4 regions of the Lactobacillus sp. HMSC08B12 genome follow, and region 4 is predicted to be linked to each of the others. Evidence: predicted binding sites of a transcription regulator. Region 4 holds the regulator's gene; each other region holds the start of a gene.
What was found. The regulator HrcA, encoded in region 4, represses chaperone genes, less so after heat shock. The targets are predictions, from matches to a motif close to TTAGCACTCNNNNNNNNNGAGTGCTAA.
Positions count from the first base shown of each region.

Region 1 (3,833 bases), on a different contig from region 4:
TCGTATGCTTTCAATTATACAGCATTTCGCCGGCCTGCTTGCCTTGTCTGCATGCAAAAAGAGCCCAGCCAAAGCTGGACCCTTCTTACAGTAATTCTTGTGTGTGTTAAATTTCAGTATTTTACATCATGCCTGGTTGAGCTGGAGCAGCCTCCGGCTTGTCTTCCGGAATTTCTGCCACAACTGCTTCAGTGGTCAGCAAGAGGCCGGCGATTGAAGCGGCATTTTGCAGGGCTGACCGGGTCACCTTGGTTGGGTCGATGATCCCTTCGTCAATCATGTTGACATACTTGTCTTCAGAAGCGTTGTAGCCGACTTCCGGGTCAACCTTGCGCAGGTGGTCAACAACGACTGAGCCTTCTTGGCCGGCGTTTTCAGCGATTTGGCGAACTGGGGCAGTCAAGGCGCGGGCCACGATGTTGATCCCGGTTTGTTCGTCAGCAGTGTCACCCTTGGTTGCCTTAACAGCTTCTTCAACGTTAACCAAAGCAGTACCACCACCAGCTACGTAGCCTTCGTCAACAGCGGCACGGGTAGCGTTCAAGGCGTCTTCTACCCGGTAGCGGCGTTCCTTGAGTTCAGTTTCAGTAGCAGCACCGACGTGGATTACGGCTACGCCGCCAGTCAGCTTTGCCAGACGTTCTTGCAGCTTCTTCTTGTCGAAGTCAGAAGAAGTGTCTTCGATTTGCTTTCTGATGGTGTCAACCCGTTCTTGGATGGCTTCCTTAGCGCCAGAGCCGTCAACGATAGTAGTTGAGTCCTTGGTGATAGTTACCCGGCGGGCTTGACCCAATTGGCTGAGCTGGGTGTCCTTGAGTTCCAGGCCCAGGTCTTCAGAAATTACCGTACCGCCAGTCAAAGCAGCGATGTCAGCCAGTTGTTCCTTGCGGCGGTCACCAAAGCCAGGAGCCTTAACAGCAACAACGTTGAAGGTACCGCGGATCTTGTTCAAAACAAGAGTTGGCAAAGCTTCGCCAGTCACGTCATCAGCGATGATCAGGAGTGAGCGGCCTTGTTGCACGATTTCCTGCAACATTGGCAAGATGTCCTGGATGTTGGAAATCTTCTTGTCAGTGATCAAGATGTATGGGTTTTCCAAGTCAGCTTCCATCTTGTCGTTGTCCGTTACCATGTATTGGGACAGGTAGCCGCGGTCGAATTGCATCCCTTCAACCACGCTCAGTTCAGTTTCGATCCCGCGGGAGTCTTCAATGGTGATAACACCGTCATTGCCGACCTTTTCCATGGCTTCAGCGATCAAGTCGCCGATTTCCTTTGAAGCACTTGAGATTGAAGCAACTTGGGCAATTTGGTCCCGGCTGGAAACTTCGTGGCTGTTCTTGTGCAATTGGTCAACGGCTGCTTGGGTGGCCTTTTCAATCCCGCGGCGAATGCCAACTGGGTTAGCCCCGGCAACCACGTTCTTCATCCCTTCTTGCACGATGGCTTGGGTCAAAACAGTGGCCGTGGTCGTACCGTCACCAGCGATGTCGTTGGTCTTTGACGCAGCTTCAGCAACCAGCTTGGCCCCTATGTTTTCGTAGTGGTCTTCCAGTTCAATTGCCTTGGCGATGGTCACGCCGTCGTTGGTAATCGTTGGGGCGCCGTAGCTTTGTTCCAAAACAACGTTTCTGCCCTTAGGCCCCAAGGTCGTCTTGACCGTGTTGGCCAGCTTGTTAACCCCGTTTAAAAGTGAACGTCTTGCGTCTTCTGAAAACTTGATGTCTTTTGCCATTTTTTAATTCACACTCCTTAAATTACTTAACGATTGCCAAAATGTCTTTTTCATGAAGGACTAAGTATTCCTTGCCTTCGTACTTGACCTTGGTACCAGAATACTTATCGTATAAAACTTCATCGCCCTCTTGGACGGTCATAGGAAGCTTGCTGCCATCTTCCGCGTACAGGCCGCCGCCTACGGCAACAACCTTGCCTTGGATTGGCTTTTCCTTAGCGTTGGAAGCAAGTACGATGCCACCAACGGTTTGTTCTTCAGCTTCTTTAACTTCAACGATCACGCGATCTCCAATTGGTTGTAACACGTTATTCCCTCCTGAAATTAATTGTCTTTAGAAATTCTTTAGCACTCATCTTAATCAAGTGCTAACTTACAACTATGATAATAATCCCTTTTTTCAAAAAAGGCAAGAGAAAAATAGCACTTTTTAGTCGAGAGTGCTAAAAAGTGCTGTTTTCCTTATTTATTCGTGTTGTTCATGGCCTTTTTCCGCTCTTCCAGCTGCTTCTTGATCATTTCGTCAGAGTCAAGGAAGTAGATCAAGGTCTGCAATTCGGTAGCCAGGTCGACGTTTTGAATCCGGACCCCGTTTGGGGCGGACAGGCGGATCGGGGTAAAGTTCATGATCCCCTTGATCCCGGCTTCGATCATTTCATCAGCCGTCTTCTGGGCCGTCGCCTGGGGAACGGTCAAGATAGCGATCCGGATCTGCTGGTCAGCGATCTGCTGCTTCATTTCATCCATTGAGTAAACCGGGACCCCCTGGGTGATCTTGCCGGTGATTTCCGGGTTGATGTCGAAGGCGCAGGAAATTCTGATATTGTTGCTGCGCTTGAAGTTGTAGTTCAAAAGGGCATGACCCAGGTTGCCGACCCCGACCAGGGCAACATTGGTCAAAGTGTCCTGGTTGAGGATCTTCTTAAAGAAGCTGAGCAGGTTCTTGACGTCGTAGCCGTAGCCCCGCTTGCCCAGGGCACCGAAGTAAGAAAAGTCCCGGCGGATTGAAGCGCTGTCGACTTGAACGGCTTCCGCCAGTTCAGTTGAAGAAACCTTGTCTTTGCCTTCATCATTCAAAAGCAGCAAGTAGCGGTAATATAGCGGCAATCTTTTGGCAGTAGCCTTGGGAATTCTAAATTTGTTGTTCATAAAAAGATGCCTCCAGTTTTTATTTTGTGAATGTGAATCTCTAATCAATCTTCTACTATGATACCCATTTTTACCAGTCCTTGGCAAGTCGTATTTTCACAATATTTGCCGTAAAATCCTTTTTATTGAACTTTTTCACAAATTGATTAAGAGATCAGCGCTTCCGGCATTTTCTTTAAAGAAAAAGGAAAAATAAAAGGAGGGAAAAAGAAGCGGAAAAGAAAGGGAAAATCAGCCTGGCTGGCGGCAGGCAAGCCTTTTGCATGGTACAATGTTTCAAGGTGAAAAAATATGATAATAGCACAAGGACACAATTTGGAGCAACGCTTCGGGGCTGCTCCTATATTCAGCAAGGTAAACTTTTCAATTGAGAACAATGCCCGGATCGGCCTGGTCGGGCCAAATGGGGCCGGGAAAACGACCCTTTTAAAGATCATGACCGGCCGCCAGGAAGCCAGCCAGGGGGAATTTACCGTCAACAAGGGGATCGAGCTTGGCTACATCGCCCAGGAGCACGACTTTGACGAAGAGAAGTCGATCTGGGAAGAGATGCTGACGGTCTTCCAGCCCTTGATCGACCAGGGCCAGCAGCTGGAGAAGCTGCAGTACGCCATCGCCGACCATCCGGAAGACGAAGAGCTTCTGCGCCGCCTGGACCAGGCCCAGTATAATTTTGAACAAGCCGGCGGCTATACCTACCAGGCCGAAATCAAGAGCATGCTCAACGGCTTCAACTTCCCGGAAGCGACCTGGAACAAGCAGATTGCCAGCCTGTCCGGCGGGGAAAAGACCCGGCTCAGTTTCGTCAAGCTCCTTTTAAAGAAGCCCCCGCTCCTGCTTTTGGACGAACCGACCAACTACCTGGACCTGGATACTTTGGACTGGCTGGAAGCCTTCCTTAAGAACTACCCTGGCGCCATCCTGACGGTTTCCCACGACCAGTACTTCT
Region 1 covers NZ_KV793143.1:1,552-5,384, reverse strand. The annotation lists gene groL (chaperonin GroEL) at 122-1,735, opposite strand; gene groES (co-chaperone GroES) at 1,758-2,042, opposite strand; gene HMPREF3168_RS04345 (redox-sensing transcriptional repressor Rex) at 2,198-2,884, opposite strand; gene HMPREF3168_RS04340 (ABC-F family ATP-binding cassette domain-containing protein) at 3,176-3,833, shown strand, end outside.
Region 1: a site for HrcA is predicted at 2,081-2,107, ahead of groES (co-chaperone GroES). Genes of this name have one in related genera too.

Region 2 (3,833 bases), on a different contig from region 4:
CGCCCCATGAGTTTTCCACCTTCCATTGCCGGACTTGCCCGCCGTCCACGTCAACGCCGACCAGGGCCATGTCGTGGGAAGATTCCCCGATCCCGGTCGCCAGGCGGTCAGCCTTGGATAAGTGGCTGTCGATGTCCAAAAGCTGGTCCAGCTGGTAGAGATCCAGGTCCATGAAGCCGGTCTTGCGGTCCATCTGCCGGCCAACATCATTGCCGAACCAAACAGCTTCTCCGTCCTTCAGCTGGGCAATCGCCGCGTCTTCCAGATATTCCATCGGCACGTTGATGAAGAGGTTAGGGTAGCCGCCCTTAATGTTGTCTTCAAAGCCCAGGTGCAAGACCCGGTTCATTTCATGGTCTGGGGCATTAGCCAAAACCACATAGTCGTCCAGGTCGGTCGCACAGTACTTTTTGTAGAACTGGACCGGAGTCAAGCCCTTATCCAAGTGGTAGTTCTTGTCGTCGTCTCTGAATTCTAGGTCAAAAGTCTTCGGCGGTTCACCCAAGGCCGTAGCCATGATCCGGTAGATCTGGCTTAAAAAGTCGGTCCGGGCTGCCTCCAGCCCTTCCTGGTCGCCTGCTTGCGCCAGCCGGCGCAGGGTCAAGGCATCTTTTCTTTCCTTGTCGGCCAAAACCATGTCCAAAGCCTGGCTGTGGTTGCTGTTGAAGCTTTCCGGCATGGCGTAAGCCGGTACTACACCGTATTTGGCGATGAGGGAAGCTGCCATGTGCCACTGGCCGCCGTCGGTCTGGCACCAGTCAAAGTAGCCGCGGACCGTCCGGTCAGTCAAAGGCCGGTCAGCCGTAGCAATGATCCGGTCGTAGAAGTAGTTGGCCCGTTCAATCTTGTCCCAGAAAAAGTTGTAGCTCTGGGAGAAGGTGAAGTTCTTAGCCTTGTTGGCCTTGCCAAAATTGTGCCGGACCACGTTCAAGGTTGAAAAGAGCCAGCAGCGGCCGGATTGCTGCTGGTTGGTGACATTGTCAGTGTCCAGCTCGATGGAAAAACTCCGGTTCAGCCGCTGGCTGACGGCCGGGTTGTAGGCGGCTTCCAAGAGGCCGCTTCTTCTGGCGGCTCGGGAAATTACTTGATTTTTAGGATCAGCGTTGAAGTCCCGGCTGAAGGACTCCAGGAGCTGGGGGCTTAATTCGTGTGACATGAAAAATCTCCTTTAGCAATAGATGATTATAGAATAATCTTACGCTAAAGAGGACAAAAAAAGAAGCCCTCGCGGGCTTCTCTAAGCACTCTGGGCTTCTCTAAGCACTCTGGGCTTATTCGATAGTAATCGTGTCTTCGTTTTCTTCTGGAGCTGCCTTTGGCAGGGTAACCGTCAAAACGCCCCCGTCAAGCTTGGCGCTAATGCCTTTCTTGTCAACGTTCGGCAGGCTGAAGCTTCTGGAAACTGACCCTTCGCTGCGTTCCTGGCGCAGGAGGTTCTTCTTCTTGTCGCTGTCATCCTTGAAAGTGCTGCGGTGGCCGGAAATCGTCAAAATCCCGTCAGTGTAAGAGAGGTGGATGTCATCCTTGCTCATCCCCGGCACGTCGACCTTGACGGTGTATTCGTGCTCATCTTCAGCAACGTCTGATTGCAAAATGTTTCTGAAAGCGTGGCTGTCCAAGAAGTCCTTGGAGTTGTCAAGCCAGCCGCCCATGTGATCGAACAAGTCGTTGTAACGGTTCATTAAATCATTAGTCATAGTCTAAAACTTCCCTTCAACAAATTATTCAAATTGCCTTTTACAAACAGAGGCGGGGAGAGAAGCGGCGGAGCCGCTTTCTTTCCCGACAACTATATTATAGTCCCTTTTGGGAAAAATGGCGTAATTAGCATTCAACTTTTTTGACTGCTAAATAAAATTTTTGGCAAAAAGACCTGGGCGGGCTATAATGATTAAAAAATGGAAGTGAAAGGCGACTGGCAAGCATGGTATATTATCAGAAAATGACCCCCGAGGGCTACAAGCAGATTGAAGACGAGATTGCGGCCTTGAAGGCTGACCGGCCCCGCCGGGTGCAGAACCTGAAGGAGGCCCGGGCCCTGGGCGACTTGTCCGAAAATACTGAATATTCAACCGCTAAAAGAGAACTCCGCCACCTGGACAGCCGGGTCCGCTACTTGAACAAGCAGCTGAAATACGCGGAAGTCATCGAAACGGTCAACGACGGCAAGGTCAACCTGGGCAAGCAGGTGGAAATCCGCTATGAAGACGACCAGGAGGTTGAAGAATACCGGATCGTCGGCCGGATGGAAGAGGCCGTAGGGGATGGAAAACTGCCCTTTGACTCGCCTTTGGGCCACGCCCTGATGAAGCACAAGGCCGGAGACCGGGTGACAGTTGAAGCCCCAATGGGGGACTATGAAGTGACCATTTTGTCGGTCAAGTAGCAAACAGCAGAAGAAAATATAAAGACAAGAAAAACCGTTTCGCCAGGCGAAACGGTTTTTGTGTTGATAGCTTTTTTACCGTCTTACAGAGTCCATGGGTCTTGCAAAACAATGGTTTGTTCCCGGTCTGGGCCGACAGAAACAGTCACGACAGGGATGCCAGTGATTTCACTGATCCGCTTGACGAAGGCCTGGGCCTTTTCTGGCAGGTCTTCCCAGCTCTTGGCGCCGGTGATGTCTTCTTCCCAGGCTGGCAGTTCTTCGTAAACTGGCTGGCAGGCTTCAACTTCCTTCAAGCTGGCTGGGTAGTAGTCAATTTGCTTGCCGTTTAAGTCGTAGGCCACGCAGATCTTGATCTTGTCAAAGCCGCTGAAGACGTCCAGCAGGTTTAAGCTCAAGGCGTTGATGCCGGCTACGCGCTTGGCGTGACGGAGGGCAACTGAGTCAAACCAGCCAACCCGGCGCGGACGGCCAGTAACAGTACCGTATTCGTGGGCGATGTCCCGGATCTTGTCGCCGGTTTCATCGTGCAGTTCAGTTGGGAACGGGCCGGCACCAACTCTGGTAGTGTAGGCCTTGCAGATGCCCAGGACAGTCTTGATCCGGTTAGCCCCGATCCCGCTGCCGGAAGCGATCCCGCCGGAAACTGAGTTAGAAGAACTTACGAATGGGTAGGTACCCTGGTCGATGTCCAGCATGATCCCTTGGGCACCTTCAAAGAGGACCTTTTCGTCCCTGTCCAGGGCGTCGTTGACGTAGAGGGAAGTGTCACAAACGTACTTGGCGATCCGCTTGCCGTATTCAACGTACTTGTTGTAGATTTCGTCAAAGTCCATGGCTGGCTTGCCGTAAACCTTGGTGAAGAGGGCGTTCTTGCTTTCCAGGTTGAAGCGGAGCTTTTCCGCAAAAGTTTCCGGATCGATCAGGTCGCAGACCCGGATGCCGATTCTGGAAGCCTTGTCCATGTAAGTTGGCCCGATCCCGTTCTTGGTGGTGCCGACCTTCAGGCTGCCCTTGGCTTCTTCTTCATAAGTGTCTTGCATTACGTGGTAAGGCATGATGACGTGAGCGCGGTTGGAGATCTTCAAGTTGCTGGTGTCGATCCCGCTCTTTTCCAAGTTGTCCAGTTCGCCCAGGAGGACTTCAGGGTTGATAACCAGCCCGTTGCCGATCACGGCGCCCAATTTAGCCGCGAAGATCCCGGATGGAATCAAGCGCATCTTGAATTCCTTGCCGTCAAAGTCGATCGTGTGGCCAGCGTTGTTACCGCCGTTAGCGCGAACTGACAGGTCTGCCGTCGTCCCTAAAAAGTCTGTAATCTTACCCTTTCCTTCGTCGCCCCATTGGCTGCCGACAACTGCGATTGATGTCATTTTTTCACCTCAAAAAATATTTCGTAGAACTTACGTTAGAAAGGTTAGCATTTGCCGGGCAATTAGTCAACAGG
Region 2 covers NZ_KV793222.1:11,421-15,253, forward strand. The annotation lists gene HMPREF3168_RS09400 (C1 family peptidase) at 1-1,156, opposite strand, end outside; gene HMPREF3168_RS09405 (Hsp20/alpha crystallin family protein) at 1,272-1,697, opposite strand; gene greA (transcription elongation factor GreA) at 1,925-2,386, shown strand; gene HMPREF3168_RS09415 (adenylosuccinate synthase) at 2,470-3,759, opposite strand.
Region 2: a site for HrcA is predicted at 1,825-1,851, ahead of HMPREF3168_RS09405 (Hsp20/alpha crystallin family protein). Genes of this name have one in related genera too.

Region 3 (3,833 bases), on a different contig from region 4:
GCTGATGCTCTCAGCAAGGCCCGCAGCTGGGTGCGGAAGATTTCCTTGTTTTTCAAGGACAGACGAACGGCCCGGATACCCAGGAATGGGTTCATTTCTTCTGGCAGGTCCCAGTAGGACAGGTGCTTGTCGCCACCGATGTCCATGGTTCTGATGATAACCTGCTTGCCGTTCATGCCTTCCAGAACCTTCTTGTAGGCTTCAAACTGGTCTTCTTCAGTTGGGAAGTCGTTTGAGTTCATGTACAAGAATTCAGTTCTGAACAAGCCGACTGCTTCAGCACCGTTTTCCAAAACGCCAGCCAGGTCGTCTGGAGTACCGATGTTGGCAGCGATCGTGAAGTGCTTGCCGTCAGCAGTTACTGATGGTTCGTCCTTCAACTTCCGCCATTCAGCCTTTTGCTTAGCGAAGTCGTCGCCCTTCTTGCGGTAGTCAGCCACTTGTTCTTCGCTTGGTTCAACGATAGCCACCCCATCCAAACCGTCAGCGATCAGCATTTGGCCGTTTTCTACAGAAGTGGTGATCTTTTCAGTCCCGACAACAGCTGGGATTTCCAAAGACCGGGCCATGATGGCTGAGTGGGCAGTCCGGCCGCCCAGGTCAGTTACGAAGCCCTTAACGTACTTCTTGTTCAATTGTGCCGTGTCACTTGGCGTCAAGTCTTCAGCCACTAGAACTACTTCGTGGTCGATGCTTGCCAAGTTAGGCAGTTCCTTGCCCAGCAAGTGCGCCATGATCCGCTTTGAAACGTCGCGGACGTCAGCTGCACGTTCTTGCATGTAGGCATTGTCAGTCATGCTTTGGAAGATAGTGATGAAGTTTTGGGCAACTTCATCCAAAGCTGCTTCACTGTTGACAGCGTCGCTCTTGATCTTGGCGCTGATCTGGCCAGTGAATTCAGGGTCTGACAGGAACATCAAGTGGGCGTCAAAGACTTGCGCTTCTTCTTCACCCAAGCTTTCTGCGGCAATCTTGCGGATGCTTTCCAATTCAGCTTGTGATTCGGCAACTGCCTTATCAAAGCGGGCTACTTCAGCTTCCACGTCAGCAACGGACTTCTTTTCAAAAGAAAGGTCCGGTTCGACCAGGAGGTAGGCTGGAGCAACAGCAACGCCGTCACTGGCTGCGATACCCCTCAAAGTTTCAGTCATTATTCAGCCAAACCTTCTTTTGACATAGTTTCAGCAATAGCTGCGATAGCTTCCTTTTCGTCATCGCCTTCAGCGCTGATAGTTACGTCTGCACCTTGGCCAACACCCAATGACATTACGCCCATGATTGACTTAAGGTTAACTGACTTACCGTTGTATTCAAGGTTGATGTCTGAACCAAACTTTGAAGCAGCTTGTACCAACAAGGTAGCTGGACGAGCGTGAATACCAGTTTCAGCGATAATGTGAAATTCTTTCTTTTCCATCGTAAATTATCTCCTTTAAAAATCAAGAATTGGGTACCAAAGTACCGTTTCTTTTAAAGAATAACATGTTTTCGAGGTCAATACAACTTAATTGTAAATGTTTTCATTAATATTTGGGCTTATTCTCTATCGAAGTATAGGTAATAACCCCGCCGCGGCCGGCCCGGCCGGTGATTTTCTTGTTTTTTCCGTAATTGCGCAGGCTCTGCTGGAAAGCAAACGCATCTTCCGGGTCATTCTGCGGGTCGATCTGGTACTCCAGCAAGTCGCCTGATACCAATTTCTCCAAAATATCAGTATAGTCCATATTAATGTCACAACCTCCTGTCCATTATTTTAGCGCAATTTTTTGTCAAAATTAAAGGAAGAAGTCTCAAAGGCCGGCTATTTTCTCCCCCGAGTCTTAGCACTTGACTAATTAGAGTGCTAAGCTCTATAATTTAGGCAGAGCTTTGATGAAAGGCGGTATTTTAACATGTTGTGTCAAAACTGCCACCAACGGCAGGCCTCGATACATCTTTACACGAAGATCAACGGCCAAAACAATGAAATAGACTTATGTCAGCAATGCTACCAAGAGTTAAGGAATCAACAAGGAAATCAAATGAATAATAACAACTTTTTCGGCGACTTTGACGACCTCTTCAATGCTTTGAACGGGCAGTCAAATGGCGCAAACCGTTACAACAACCAAAATCCATTCGGCCCGACCCCGGGCCGGGGCGGCAATGGCGGCGGCCAGTCCCTTCTTGACCAGTTCGGGACCGACTTAACAGCTCTGGCCAAGAAGGGCAAGATCGACCCAGTTATCGGCCGGGACCGGGAAATCGCCCGGGTAATTGAAATCCTCAACCGGCGGACCAAGAACAACCCAGTCCTGATCGGGGAAGCCGGGGTCGGCAAGACCGCGGTCGTTGAAGGCCTGGCCCAGGACATCGTGGACGGGTCAGTTCCAGCCAAGTTACAAAACAAGCGGATCATCTCCCTCAACATGGTTTCCATGGTCCAAGGGACCGGGATCCGGGGCCAGTTTGAGCAAAGAATGCAGCAGCTGATCAAGGAACTGCAGAGCCAGCCGGACATCATCCTCTTTATCGACGAAATCCATGAAATCGTCGGCGCCGGCAATTCTGAAGGCGGCATGGACGCCGGCAACATCATCAAGCCGGCTCTGGCCAGAGGTGAGCTGCAGTTAGTCGGGGCTACGACTATCAAGGAATTCCGGGAAATCGAAAAGGACTCCGCCCTGGCCCGGCGCTTCCAGCCAGTTGAAGTCAAGGAACCAAGCATCGACGAGACAATCAAGATCCTCAAGGGGATCCAGAAGCGCTACGAGGACTACCACCACGTCAAATACACTGACGACGCCATCGAAGCCGCCGTCAAGCTGTCTGCCCGCTACATCCAGGACCGCTTCCTGCCAGACAAGGCCATCGACCTTCTGGACGAAGCCGGGTCAAGAATGAACCTGACCATCCCTTACATCGATAAGGAAAAGATCCAGGAAAGAATCGACGCGGCTGAGAAGCTCAAGCAGGATGCCTTGAAGAACGAAGACTACGAAAAGGCTGCCTACTACCGCGACCAGATCGAAAAATACGAGAAGCTGAAGGACCAAAACGTCGACCCGGACAAGACCCCAACCATTACGGCCAAGGTCATGGACAAGATCGTGGAAGAAAAGACCAACATCCCGGTCGGCGACATCCAGGCACAAGAAGAAAACCAGCTGATCAACCTAGCCAGCGACCTCAAGGCTAAGGTTATCGGCCAGGACGAGGCCGTTGACAAGGTGGCCCGGGCCATCAGAAGAAACCGGATCGGCTTCAACAAGTCCGGCCGGCCAATCGGCTCCTTCCTCTTTGTTGGCCCGACCGGGGTCGGCAAGACCGAGCTGGCCAAGCAGCTGGCCTTGAAGATGTTCGGCAGCGAAGACGCCATGATCCGCTTCGACATGTCCGAATTCATGGAGCAATACTCCGTCTCCAAATTGATTGGGTCTGCCCCGGGTTATGTCGGCTATGAAGAAGCCGGCCAATTGACCGAACGGGTCCGCCACAACCCATACAGCTTGATCCTTTTGGACGAAGTTGAAAAGGCCCACCCGGATGTTTTGAACCTCTTCTTGCAGATTCTTGACGACGGCCGCTTGACCGACTCACAAGGGCGGACTGTTTCCTTCAAGGACACGATCATCATCATGACCTCAAACGCCGGCCAGGGAATCAAGACGGCCAGCGTAGGCTTCGCGGCAGAAAACAACAAGAATGAAGCTGAAGAAACCCGCAAGGTGATGAGCCAGTACTTCAAGCCGGAATTCCTGAACCGTTTTGACGACATCATCCAGTTCCACCCATTGAGCAAGGGCAACCTCCTGCAGATCGTCAACCTCCTTTTGGACAAGACCAATGCCATG
Region 3 covers NZ_KV793161.1:2,079-5,911, forward strand. The annotation lists gene ptsP (phosphoenolpyruvate--protein phosphotransferase) at 1-1,151, opposite strand, end outside; gene HMPREF3168_RS05210 (phosphocarrier protein HPr) at 1,151-1,417, opposite strand; gene HMPREF3168_RS05215 (hypothetical protein) at 1,524-1,724, opposite strand; gene HMPREF3168_RS05220 (ATP-dependent Clp protease ATP-binding subunit) at 1,893-3,833, shown strand, end outside.
Region 3: a site for HrcA is predicted at 1,821-1,847, ahead of HMPREF3168_RS05220 (ATP-dependent Clp protease ATP-binding subunit). Genes of this name have one in related genera too.

Region 4 (3,833 bases):
TCCGGGTTGAACCACCGTTCAAGATAACCTTGTCGATGTCGCCAACTGACAGGCCAGCGTCACGCAGGGCGTTGTCAAATGGGATCTTGGTTCTTTGCACTAAGTCGTCAGTCAGTTCGTTGAACTTAGCCCGGGTAAGGTCTGCTTCCAAGTGCAGAGGACCTGCTTCACCAGCAGAGATGAATGGAAGGGAGATGTGGGTTGAAGATACGCCTGACAAGTCCTTCTTGGCCTTTTCAGCCGCATCCTTCAAACGTTGCATTGCCATCTTGTCCTTGGACAAGTCAACGCCGTTTTCTTGCTTGAAGCCATCAACCAGCCAGTCGATGATCTTGTTGTCAAAGTCGTCCCCACCCAGGTGAGTGTCACCGTTGGTTGACAGAACTTGGAAGACGCCGTCACCTAATTGCAGGACGGAAACGTCGAAAGTACCACCACCAAGGTCGTAAACCAGAACAGTTTCGTCGTCTTCATCCTTGTCCAAGCCGTAGGCCAGGGCTGAAGCAGTTGGTTCGTTGATGATCCGTTGCACGTTCAAGCCCGCGATCTTGCCGGCGTCCTTGGTTGCTTGCCGTTGCGCGTCGTTGAAGTAGGCTGGAACAGTGATAACCGCGTCAGTAACTGGTTCACCAAGGTAGTCTTCTGAGAACTTCTTGATGTATTGCAGGATCATGGCTGAAATTTCCTGCGGGGTGTAAGCCTTGTCGCCAACCTTAACCTTGTAGTCACTTTCGCCCATGTGCCGCTTGATGGAAACAATGGTGTTCGGGTTGGTGATGGCTTGCCGCTTGGCAACTTCACCGACTTGAATTTCGCCGTCTTTGAAGGCAACTACTGAAGGGGTAGTTCTAGCGCCTTCCGGGTTGGTAATAATCTTTGGTTCCTTGCCTTCCAAAACCGCAACTGCTGAGTTGGTGGTACCTAAGTCAATCCCAATAACTTTAGACATTGTCTTTTTATCTCCTTTGCTTTATTTTTGCTTGTTTATTGCTTTGTTAAAAAATTGCCTTACTGGGCAACGACAACCATGGCTGGCCGCAGGGTCCGGTCCTTGTAGACGTAACCCTTTTGCAGGACCTGTACGACATGGCCTTTTTGATCATCATTTTCAGCCGGTACGCTTTGGACCGCCTGGTGCAATGTCGGATCAAACTTTTCGCCGTCAGCCTTAATTTCTTCAATGCCGTTGTCCTTCAAGGCTCTGACCAGGCCTTCCAGGGTCATTTCGATCCCCTTCTTCAGCTGACTGGAAGCCTCGTCGTCGGCCTTGACCTGCAGAGCCCTTTCCAAGTTGTCCACGCTGGCCAGGATATCCTTGCCCAGACGCTGGGACTCGTACTTGACCAGGTTGGCTCTTTCCTTGCTGTAGCGGCGCTGGGCGTTTTGAATCTCAGCTTCGCTGCGCAAGTACTTGTCTTCCAGGTCCTTGTTCTTCTGGGTCAAAGCGGCAACTTCAGCCTTGAGCTGGTCCAGTTCTGCATCAGCTGGCTTGGCTGCTTCTTCTTTGTTGTCTTTTGCCTTTTTGTCTTCTTTTACGCCGGCCTTGTCAGCTTCAGCTGACTTGGCTTGCTTTTCCTGGTCTTCTTGCGGCAAATCTTTCTCACTTGGAAATTCTTCTTTGCTCACGACAAACCTCCTTATTTAAATCTGCCATAGTAATCTAACAACTTGCGGGCCAGTTCCTGGCGGAAGTATTCCATCAATCCGATCATTTCCGAGTAAGGCATGTTTCTCGGCCCCAGCAGGGCGATCGTCCCCCGCCCGTAGTGGCCAACGCTATATTCAGCCGTTACCAGGCTGAAATCCTTCAGCAGGTCGTTCTCTAGTTCCGCTCCTAAGCGGACATGGACAGGGTAATGGCTGGGACTGTCGCTGAGATCGATCAGTTCTCCAGCCAGAGAGCTGGAATTGATCAGTTCATATAGCGACTTGATGGCTTTTAAATCGCTGTTTTCAGTATTGTTGAGCAGGTTCAGCTGACCGTCAACATACATCTGCTCGCTTGCCGCGTCCTTAATGACGGCTTCCAGCAATTCCAGAAATTCCGGGGCATTCTTGCCCACGATCTGGCTGCTGGACAGCTGCTCAAAGGTCTGCTTGTTGATTTCGCTTAAATTCTTGCCAACCAGCTGGTCATTGATCAAGCGGACCGCCTGTTCAATTTCATCCCCTGAGATGTGCCGCGGCAAGGTGTAGAGCTGGTTCTTGACGCTGCCATCGCTGGTTACCAGAATAGCCATGACCTGCCGGGGAGCCAGGGGCACGATTCTGAAGCCAGTGATGCTGACATTCTTGGCTTCCGGCCCTTCTGCAAAGGCCGTGTAGTCAGTCAAGTCTGACAGGATCCTGGCGGCTTCCTTGACGATTTCGTCCACTTGGTTGAACGGCTGGTCAAACTGGTAGCCAATTTGATTGTACATTTCTTCCGGCAGCTGCAGCGGCTGCACCAAATTGTCCAGGTAATAGCGATAGCCCTCAGTCGATGGCACCCGGCCACTGGAGGAGTGGGTCTTTTCAATCAAGCCATGCTCTTCCAGAACCGCCATCTCGTTGCGGATTGTCGCGCTGGACACTTTAATCGCCAATTGATTCATGACTGTCTTTGAGCCAACCGGCTCATGCGTCTTGGTAAAGTCTTGAATAATTGTCTTTAGAATAAGTTCTTGACGTTCGGTCAACATAACATCGCCCTCGCTTTTAGCACTCACAACTTTCATGTGCTAACATGGCATAGATTAACAAGAAATTAGCAGTTAGTCAAGGAGAATGCTAAAAAAATCCCGCAAAAAAACGGTCTCGCTTAAAAGACCGTTCTTATTACTGCTCAATCAGTGAACTAAAATAGTTTTCACTAGCGACTTGGTCCAGCTTCAGCTGCTCGCTTAAAGCCGCCATATCGGCAAACTTTTCTTCCCCGCGCAAGTATTTGTACCAGGCGATGGTGATTTGCTGGCCGTAAATGTCCTGGTCAAAATCAAAGATGTTAGATTCGATGTAAATCTTCTTCTCATCATTGAAAGTGACATTGTAGCCGACACTGGTCATTGACTGGTGCCAGCTGTCCCCTACTTGGGTCATGGTCGCGTAGACTCCGATTTTCGGCAAAACTTTTGGCCAGGCCAGCTCCAAATTCGCGGTTGGGAAGCCCAGCTTGTGGCCGTTTCTGAAGCCGTGGACGACCTTGCCACTGGTCAAATACGGGTGGCCCAGAAGTTCCGTGGCCAAGCGGAGATTGCCGCTTTTAACAGCCTGGCGGATTTCAGTTGAACCGATTTTTTTCCCGGCAAAGATCTGCTTTGGAACCACCTTGATGTCAAAGCGGCCCTTGGCAAAGGCCGGCAGATTTTCCATATTGGCCACGTCCTTTGGGCCGTAGCTGTAGTCAAAGCCGGCTACCACCGTGTCTGCTTTCAGGCCCATGATGATCTCATCAACGAAGGCCTGGGGAGCCAGGTGGCTGAACCCCGGCGTAAACTTGAGAATCACCAGGTAGTCGACCCCGATCTTGGACATTTCGTAGGCCTTTTCCTCCGGTGTGTTCAAGTATTCAAAGTCCTTAACTCCGGCATAGACCTCCTTGGGGTGGCGGTCAAAGGTCAGCACCATCAATGGTAGATCCTTCTCAACTGCAATTATCCTGGCTTCCTTGATCAACTTCTGGTGGCCGATATGAACTCCATCAAAAAAGCCCAGGGCCAGAACAACCTTGCCAGCCGTCAGCTCTTTCTTGAACGGATAGCTTAGATTTATCACTTTCAAACTTAATCCCTCAATTACTCATTACTTAATTACATAATATCACAGAATAGCGCAATACCGCCATTCAGCAAGCT
Region 4 covers NZ_KV793116.1:814-4,646, reverse strand. The annotation lists gene dnaK (molecular chaperone DnaK) at 1-949, opposite strand, end outside; gene grpE (nucleotide exchange factor GrpE) at 1,009-1,626, opposite strand; gene hrcA (heat-inducible transcriptional repressor HrcA) at 1,638-2,681, opposite strand; gene ribF (riboflavin biosynthesis protein RibF) at 2,818-3,759, opposite strand.